One region of the Streptomyces sp. NPDC037421 genome, then DNA from elsewhere that is predicted to be linked to it. Evidence: riboswitches for the same ligand, from Rfam matches in the RefSeq annotation. Region 1 holds a riboswitch; the other holds the start of a gene.

Region 1 (4,405 bases):
AAGGCCGGAGGCTTCTTCTTCCTGGTCTTCGGTGTCATCGCGGCCATCGCGGCGATCGCCTCGATCAACCCGATCTGGGCGCTCGGCCCGTACCGCCCGGACCACGTGTCCACCGGTGCGCAGCCCGACTGGTACATGGGTATGCCGGAAGGCCTCATCCGAGCCATGCCGGGCTGGGAGATCAACCTGTGGGGTCACACGCTCGTCCTGGGCGTGTTCGTCCCGCTGCTGCTCTTCCCGCTGGTCCTCGGCGCCATCGCCGTCTGGCCGTTCATCGAGTCCTGGGTCACCGGCGACAAGCGCGAGCACCACATCCTGGACCGCCCGCGCAACGTCCCGACCCGTACGGCCTTCGGTGTCGCCTGGATCTCGGAGTACATCGTGCTCCTCATCGGCGGCGGCAACGACATGTTCGCCCAGTACTTCCACCTGTCGATCAACTCGATCACGTGGTTCGTCCGGATCGGCTTCTTCGCCGTCCCGGTCCTGGCGTTCATCGCCACCAAGCGGATCTGCCTCGGCCTCCAGCGCCGGGACCACGACAAGGTGCTGCACGGTCGCGAGACCGGCATCATCAAGCGTCTGCCGCACGGTGAGTTCGTCGAGGTCCACGAGCCGCTGTCGCAGGCCAAGCTGCACACGCTCACCGCGCACGAGCAGTACAAGCCGGTCGAGATCGGCCCGACGGTCGACGAGAACGGTGTCGAGCGCAAGGTGACGCGCGGCGAGAAGCTGCGGGCGAAGCTCAGCAAGGGCTTCTACGCGGAGAACAACCAGATTCCGAAGCCCACGGTGGAGGAGTACAAGGAGATCCAGGCCGGACACGGCCACCACTGATCTCCGGCATGACCGCTTGAGGGATCGGTTCCGTCCGATCCTGGTGTCGCCACGGCGAGAGCCCCGTCCAGTCACTGGACGGGGCTCTTTGCCGTCTCCGGGGCTGGATAGGCTGAGATCCTTCCCATCGGACGTACGACCCCCGACGAGCTAGCAGGAGCTGACCATGAACGTTGCGACCCCGGCAGGCGGCGACAGCGTGGCGGCCCGCGGCTGGCCGGGCATTCTGGAAGCACTGGTCAGCCGTCAGGACCTGGCCAGCGAGGACACCGCCTGGGCGATGGAGCGGATCATGCGCGGCGAGGCCACGGACGCGCAGATCGCGGGCTTCGCGGTGGCCCTCCGGGCCAAGGGCGAGACCGTGGCCGAGTACACGGGGCTGGTCCGGACGATGTACGCCCACGCCAACCTGATCGAGGTGCCCGGGCGGACCGTGGACATCGTCGGCACCGGCGGCGACGGCGCCAAGACGGTCAACATCTCGACCATGTCCGCCATCGTGGCCGCCGGCGCGGGCGCCAAGATCGTCAAGCACGGCAACCGGGCGGCGTCCTCCGCCAGCGGCTCCTCCGACGTCCTGGAGAAGCTCGGCGTCAACCTGGCCCTCACCCCGGAGAGGGTGGCGCAGGTCGCCGAGGAGGCCGGCATCACCTTCTGTGCCGCGGTCGTCTTCCACCCGGCCCTGCGGTACGCCGCCTCGGCCCGCCGGGACCTCGGGGTCCGCACCGCGTTCAACGGCCTCGGCCCGCTCACCAACCCGGCCCGGGTCAAGGCCCAGGCGGTCGGCGTGGCGGACGCGCGGCTGGCCCCGATCATGGCCGGGGTGCTCGCCGAGCGGAACACCTCCGCCCTGGTCTTCCGCGGCGACGACGGCCTGGACGAGCTGACCACCACCGGGACCTCCCGGGTGTGGTGGGTCCGCGACGGCGAGGTCACGGAGCACGCCTTCGACCCGCGTGACGTCGGCATCGAGACGGTCGACATCTCGGCCCTGCGCGGCGGCGACCCGTCGTACAACGCGGACGTCGCCCGCCGCCTGCTGGCGGGGGAGACGGGCCCGGTCCGCGAAGCCGTCCTGCTGAACGCGGCGTCGGCCCTGGTCGCCCTGGACCCCGGCACGGGCACGCTGGAGGAGCAGCTCGCGGCCGCCATGGCCCGCGCGGCCGAGTCCATCGACTCCGGGGCCGCCCGTGCCTCGCTGGAGCGCTGGGTGGCGGCCAGCAACGCCTGAGCCCTGGCCGGGCGGTGCGAGCACGGCGTGAAGGAGGAGACCCCGGTCCACGATGTGGACCGGGGTCTTGTGCGTGCGGGATCTTGTGGCAGGATGCTCTCCAAGGTCACGAGTGACAGCGTTTAGGCCCCGGCTTGCTGTCCGGCAACCCTCCTTCCGTGGCGGGGTGCCCCGGGTGATGACCAGGCCGTAGGCAGCGAGGTCTACGGCAAGCGCGGATCCCTCGACACCAGGGGTCCTGGTCTCTCGAGGAGCGTTTTCCGTGAGCAAGCGAATGCGATAGGGCGACTCCGCCCCTTCTTCAACCCTCGGATCAGGGTCGTTTCCGCGTACCCCCGATCAGTCCGAGGACCTTCCCGTACCCCCGACGGCCGCCGCCGCGCCGCCGTACCCGCGTACGGGCACACCGAAGCCATTCAGCCCTGCCTGCCGGGAGATACCGCCATGTCCGCATCCCTGAACGCCGCCACCGCCGCATGCGCCACCGCCGCCGAGGTCCCCGCCTGTGACGGGCCGCTGCCGGTGCTCGGCCGGGACGTCACCGTCCCCCTCGTCACCGGCGGCGAGGTCACCTACGCCGCCCTCGACTACGCGGCCAGCGCCCCCGCGCTCCAGCGGGTCTGGGACGACGTCGCCGCGTACGCCCCGTACTACGGCAGCGTCCACCGCGGCGCCGGCTACCTCTCGCAGCTGTCCACCGACCTGTTCGAACAGAGCCGCGCCACCGTCGCCGAGTTCCTCGACTGCCGACCCTCCGACCAGGTGGTCTTCACCCGGTCCACCACCGACTCCCTCAACCTGCTCGCCGCAGCGCTGCCCGCCGACTGCCGGGTCTTCGTCTTCGAGACCGAGCACCACGCCTCGCTGCTGCCCTGGGGCGACGCCCGGGTCACCTACCTCAACGCCCCCCGCACCCCCGGCGAGGCCGTCGCCACCCTGGAGCGGGCCCTCGCCGACCGCGACCCGTACGGCCCGGCGCTGGTCTGCGTCACCGGTGCCTCCAACGTCACCGGTGAGCTGTGGCCGGTGAAGGAGCTCGCCGCCGCCGCGCACGCCCACGGTGCGCGGATCGTGCTGGACGCCGCCCAGCTGGCCCCCCACCACCCCGTCTCCGTACGGGAGCTGGACGTGGACTGGGTCGCCTTCTCGGGGCACAAGCTGTACGCGCCCTTCGGCTCGGGCGTGCTCGCCGGCCGCGCCGACTGGCTCCAGGAGGCCGAGCCGTACCTCGCCGGGGGCGGCGCCTCCCGCAAGGTGGCCCGTCGTGAGGACGGCGGCGTGGACGTCGAGTGGCACACCACCGCCGCCCGCCACGAGGCCGGCTCCCCGAACGTCATCGGCGTCTACTCCATCGCCTCCGCCTGCCGCGCGCTGCGTGAGGCGGGCTTCGAGAACCTGGTCGCCCGGGAGGAGCACCTCATCGCCAAGGTCCGCGAGGGCCTGGCGGAGGTCCCGGCCGTGCGGGTGCTGTCCCTGTTCGGGGACGACGCCCCGCGCGTCGGCGTCATCTCGTTCGTGGTCGACGGCTGGAACAGCTCGCACTTCGCGGCCGCGCTGTCCGCCGAGTACGGGATCGGGGTGCGGGACGGGCTCTTCTGCGCCCACCCGCTGGTACGGACCCTGCTGGGCAGCGAGCCGCAGGCCCAGGGGGAGTGCGGGGCGCCGGAGGCGGCGCCGGGGGAGCGGTCGCTGAACGCGATCCGGGTCAGCTTCGGGGCCGGTACCCCCGACGAGCACGTCGAGCGCTTCGTCCGCGCGGTCCGGGAGCTGGTCGAGGACGGCGCGAAGTGGCAGTACCGCACGGAAGAGGGCCGCTGCGTCCCGGCCGTGTAGCGCCGCTGAGGGAGCGCCGCCCGGGGCGGGGAGAGGTCCCGCGCGGCGGCGTCCCCGTACCGGCCAGGAGAGAGGGCTACGCGTCGAGGCCGATGGCGAAGGCGGCTTCGAGGTCGTGCTGGGAGTACGTGCGGAACGCGACGTGGGTGTCGGTGGCCTCGACGCCCGGGATCTTGCTGATGCGGCCCGGGATGATGTCCGCGAGGTTCTCGTGGCGGGCCACGCGGACCAGGGCGATGAGGTCGTACGTACCGGTGACGGAGTAGACCTCGCTGACGCTGTCCAGCTGCGCGATGGACTCGGCGATCTCGGGAATGCGGTCCACGCTGGTCTTGATGAGCACGATCGCGGTGATCACGGTTGGCTGTCTCCCTCGCCGGCAGTCACTGGTCTCCTCACTCTAGTCGTACGGCGATAACGGGCCCACGCGTAACAGAAGCCGAGCGAGAAGCCCACCACGTGGGCCAGGTAGGCCACTCCGGGACCGCTCTCCGCGCGGTGCGC
Region 2 (4,405 bases), on a different contig from region 1:
GATCTCGAACTCGACCCGCTGACCCTCTTCAAGGGTGCGGTATCCGTCCATCTGGATGGCGCTGTAGTGGACGAACACATCCGCACCACCGTCGACCGCGATGAAGCCGTAGCCCTTCTCCGCGTTGAACCACTTGACGGTGCCCTGAGCCATGCCTAACTCCCCTATTACTGGCCCTTGCGCAGGACCGCACTTCGCGGTCCCGGGTCAGAACTTGCGCCGGAACGCCTCGACCGCGGCTGAATGTATCCGCACCGGTGCTGTCAGCAACAGGTCAATCCGACGAGAAATCTGGACACGCGGAAACCTTGAAATAGGGTGAAAACTTGGCATATTCCAGGGCAACTCGGGCCAGACAAGCAGCACCAAAGGCCCAAAAGGCGCGCGCATGTTGACTCAATGTCAACCATCCGTCGGCCCGCTCATATGCGGCGGGCATGAACAGCGGAGGGGACTGCCCCAACTCTACCGCGCCCAATCAAGCAGAATTGCCCCCTCCGCTTTTAGCGGAGGGGGCAATTCTGATTTGAACGCGTCAGCACCCGCCTGCCACGGCGGGGATGATCGAGACGCCGGCGCCGTCCGGCGTCGCCGCCTGCAGGCCGCCCTCGAAGCGCACGTCGTCGTCGTTGACGTAGACGTTCACGAAGCGGCGCAGCTTGCCCTGGTCGTCCAGGACGCGCGCGGCGATGCCCGGGTGGTTCTTCTCCAGGGACTCGATGACCTCGGCGAGGGTCGTGCCCTCGGCCGGGACCTCGGCGGCACCGCCGGTGTAGGTGCGCAGGATGGTGGGGATGCGGACGTTGACGCTCATGGCGCTACCGCCTTTCCGGATGTGTCAGGGGGAAGGATCAGGCCAGGCCGGCGGCGCGGAACGCGTCCAGGCTCGGGCGGATGGTGGCGGTCTGGCCGCTGTCCGCGGCCACCGCCTCCAGGGTCTTGAGGCCGTCACCGGTGTTCAGGACCACGGTGGTCAGCGCCGGGTCGAGCTGCCCGTTCTCGATGAGCTTCTTCGTCACGCCGACGGTCACGCCGCCCGCGGTCTCGGCGAAGATGCCCTCGGTGCGCGCCAGGATCTTGATGGCCTCGACGACCTGCTCGTCGTTGACGTCCTCGACGTAGCCGCCGGTGCGCCGCGCGATGTCCAGGACGTACGGGCCGTCCGCCGGGTTGCCGATGGCCAGGGACTTGGCGATGGTGTTCGGCTTCTGCGGGCGGACCACGTCGTGGCCGGCCTTGAAGGCGGTGGACACCGGGGAACAGCCCTCGGCCTGGGCGCCGAAGATCTTGTACGGCTTGTCCTCGACGAGGCCGAGCTTGATCAGCTCCTGCAGACCCTTGTCGATCTTCGTCAGCTGGGAGCCGGACGCGATCGGGATGACGATCTGGTCGGGCAGCTGCCAGCCGAGCTGCTCGCAGATCTCGTACGCCAGGGTCTTGGAGCCCTCGCCGTAGTAGGGGCGCAGGTTGACGTTGACGAAGCCCCAGCCCTCGCCCAGCGGGTCGCCGATGAGCTCGGAGCAGAAGCGGTTGACGTCGTCGTAGTTGCCCTCGATGCCGACGAGGTCGCCGCCGTAGACGCCGGCCATGACGACCTTGCCCTGCTCCAGGTCGTGCGGGATGAACACGCAGGAGCGGAAGCCAGCCCGGGCGGCCGCGGCGCCGACGGCGCCGGCCAGGTTGCCGGTGGAGGAGCAGGACAGGGTGGTGAAGCCGAAGGCGCGGGCGGCCTCGACGGCGATGGCCACGACGCGGTCCTTGAAGGAGTGCGTCGGGTTGCCGGAGTCGTCCTTGACGTAGAGCTTGCCGGTGACGCCCAGCTCCTTGGCCAGGTTCTCGGCGTCCACGAGCTTGGTGAAGCCGGGGTTCAGGTTCGGCTTGGCGGCCACGTCCGCCGGGACGGGCAGCAGCGGCGCGTAGCGCCAGATGTTGTTCGGGCCGGCCTCGATCGCGGTGCGCAGGGCCTCGGGGTCGCCGAGCGGGAGCTCGTAGGCGACTTCCAGGGGGCCGAAGCACTCGACGCAGGCGAAGACGGGGCCGAGCTCGAAGCGGGTACCGCACTCGCGACAGGAAAGTCCGGTGGCGGGTCCGAGGTCGACAGAGGTGGCGACGGTCTGTGCAGCCATGATGGCGAGGCCCTTTCTCCTCATCTTCCCCATGGCGCACTTCGCCATGAGACGGAATTGGCACCTTCCCTAGCCGGGGCCTCGCGCTGGCGAGAACCGACTGGAGGGTTGCCGGGGCTTCAACGGGCCGTGTCCCTCTGCCCCTCTGGATGAGCGGTATGGCACCGGACACACGCGCTCTGTGGCGCGCCGGTGCGTTTGTGCGCGGGACCCCCGGCATGCGGTGGTCTCTCGCGTTGTTCAAGACTGTAACCGAAGGGACGGGTGGTTGAGACAGCCGTCCGAACCGCGAGATGGATCACAATTCGGCCTAAATCCGCCGAGTGCGAAGTGTCGGGGTATGCCGCAGAGAAGCGCAGGGAGTGCTGAGAGTGCTGGATGAGGTGGAGCGCTGGCTGGCAGACCGCTCCTGGTCCGCCGCCGACCGACCGCTCGACCAGCTGCTCGACCGGAAACGGGCGGCCGGGACGACGGTGAGCGTGGTGCTGCCCGCGCTCGACGAGGAGGCCACCGTCGGGGAGATCGTCGAGATCATCCGGCGCGACCTGATCGAGGGCCTCCCGGTCCCCCTGGTGGACGAGCTGGTGGTCGTCGACTCCGGCTCCACCGACCGCACGGCCGAGGTCGCGGCGAAGGCCGGCGCCCGGGTGGTGCACCGGGACTCGATCCTGCCCCGGATCCCGGCCCTGCCCGGCAAGGGCGAGGTGCTGTGGCGCTCCCTGCTGGCCACCACCGGGGACGTCGTCTGCTTCGTGGACGCCGACCTGCGGGACTTCGACTCCTCCTTCGTCTCCGGGATCGTCGGGCCGCTGCTCACCGACCCGCAGGTCCAGTTCGTCAAGGCGATGTACGACCGCCCCCTCGGCGACGCCCCGGGCCAGGGCGGGCGCGTCACGGAGCTGGTGGCCCGGCCGCTCCTCAACCTCCACTGGCCCCAGCTGGCCGGCTTCGTCCAGCCGCTGGGCGGCGAGTACGCCGTACGCCGCTCCCTGCTGGAACGCCTGCCCTTCCCGGTCGGGTACGGGGTGGAGCTGGGCCTGCTGGTGGACGCGCTGCACACGGTCGGACTGGACGCGCTGGCCCAGGTGGACGTGGGGGTCCGGCTGCACCGGCACCAGGACGGGCAGGCGCTGGGCCGGATGGCCGCCGCGATCTACCGCACCGCGCAGCTGCGGCTCTCGCGCGGGCACCTCGTACGGCCGGAGCTGACGCAGTTCGAGCGCGGCCCGGACGGCTTCGTCCCGCGCACGTTCGCCGTGGACACGGAGGAGCGGCCGCCGATGGCGGAGATCAAGGAGTACGCGGGGCGGCGCGTGGCGTGAGGCGGCGGCGCGGGAGCCTGACCAGTACGTGACGAACCGGACATTTCCCGGACGTTTGAGCGAGCGGGCCCCGGGCTAGGTTCGCGGCATGGCTTCCCCTTCCCCCGTGGCTCCCCAGGTACTCGTCGCCGCCAACCGCGGCCCGCTCTCGTACGCCCTCGACGCCGACGGCACCCTCAGCGCCCGGCGCGGCGGCGGCGGCCTCGTCTCCGGCCTCTCCTCGGCGCTCGCGGCACAGCCGGAGGCCCTGTGGATCTGCGCCGCCCTCTCCGATGCCGACCGGGAGGCGGTCCGCCGGGGCGTGTCCGAGCCGGGAGTCCGGATGCTGGACATCGACCCCGCGGTGTACGACGACGCGTACAACGGCATCGCGAACTCCGTGCTCTGGTTCACCCACCACCACCTGTACGACGTCCCGCGCGAGCCGGTCTTCGACGCGGAGTTCCGGCGGCGCTGGGACTCGTACGCGGCGTACAACCAGGCCTTCGCCGAAGCCCTGGCCGAGGAGGCCGCCGAGGGCGCGTCGGTCCTGGTCCAGGACTACCACCTCGCCCTGGTCCCGGGAGCCCTCCGCGAACTGCGCCCCGACCTGCGGATCGCGCACTTCACGCACACGCCGTGGGCGTCGCCGGAGTTCCTGGAGATGCTCCCGGACGACATCAGGAGCCGGCTGATGTGGGGGATGCTGGGGGCGGACCTGGTCGGCTTCCACACCTGGGCCTGGGCGCACTCCTTCATGGCCGGCGCGCGCCTGGACGACGAGCGGGGCACCGCCGAGCCCGTGTTCCCGGCCGGGGTGGAGCCGTCGAAGGCCCGCTACGTGCAGAAGAGCCCCATGAGCCCCGTGCGCCACAAGCGGACCGACGTCGCGGTCTTCGCGCTGGGCGTGGACGCGGACGACCTGCGGGCACTGGCGCACCGGCCGGAGGTCGAGGACAAACTCGCGGCGCTGCGGGC

Evidence for each region. Region 1 has a riboswitch for S-adenosylmethionine ahead of ACZ7IF_RS35125 (aminotransferase class V-fold PLP-dependent enzyme). Riboswitches for the same ligand answer to the same signal wherever they lie in the genome.
Region 2: it holds a riboswitch for S-adenosylmethionine, as region 1 does, so the genes downstream of both, thrC (threonine synthase) here and ACZ7IF_RS35125 (aminotransferase class V-fold PLP-dependent enzyme) in region 1, are expected to answer to the same signal.

Annotation. Positions count from the first base shown of each region.
Region 1 covers NZ_JBVJWV010000042.1:35,811-40,215, reverse strand. The annotation lists gene qcrB (cytochrome bc1 complex cytochrome b subunit) at 1-837, shown strand, start outside; gene trpD (anthranilate phosphoribosyltransferase) at 1,004-2,068, shown strand; SAM riboswitch class IV at 2,173-2,289, shown strand; gene ACZ7IF_RS35125 (aminotransferase class V-fold PLP-dependent enzyme) at 2,513-3,901, shown strand; gene ACZ7IF_RS35120 (Lrp/AsnC family transcriptional regulator) at 3,978-4,259, opposite strand; gene ACZ7IF_RS35115 (rhomboid family intramembrane serine protease) at 4,256-4,405, opposite strand, start outside.
Region 2 covers NZ_JBVJWV010000014.1:106,911-111,315, reverse strand. The annotation lists gene ACZ7IF_RS21495 (cold-shock protein) at 1-153, opposite strand, end outside; gene ACZ7IF_RS21490 (MoaD/ThiS family protein) at 536-814, opposite strand; gene thrC (threonine synthase) at 852-2,126, opposite strand; SAM riboswitch class I at 2,144-2,282, opposite strand; gene ACZ7IF_RS21480 (glucosyl-3-phosphoglycerate synthase) at 2,498-3,448, shown strand; gene ACZ7IF_RS21475 (alpha,alpha-trehalose-phosphate synthase (UDP-forming)) at 3,537-4,405, shown strand, end outside.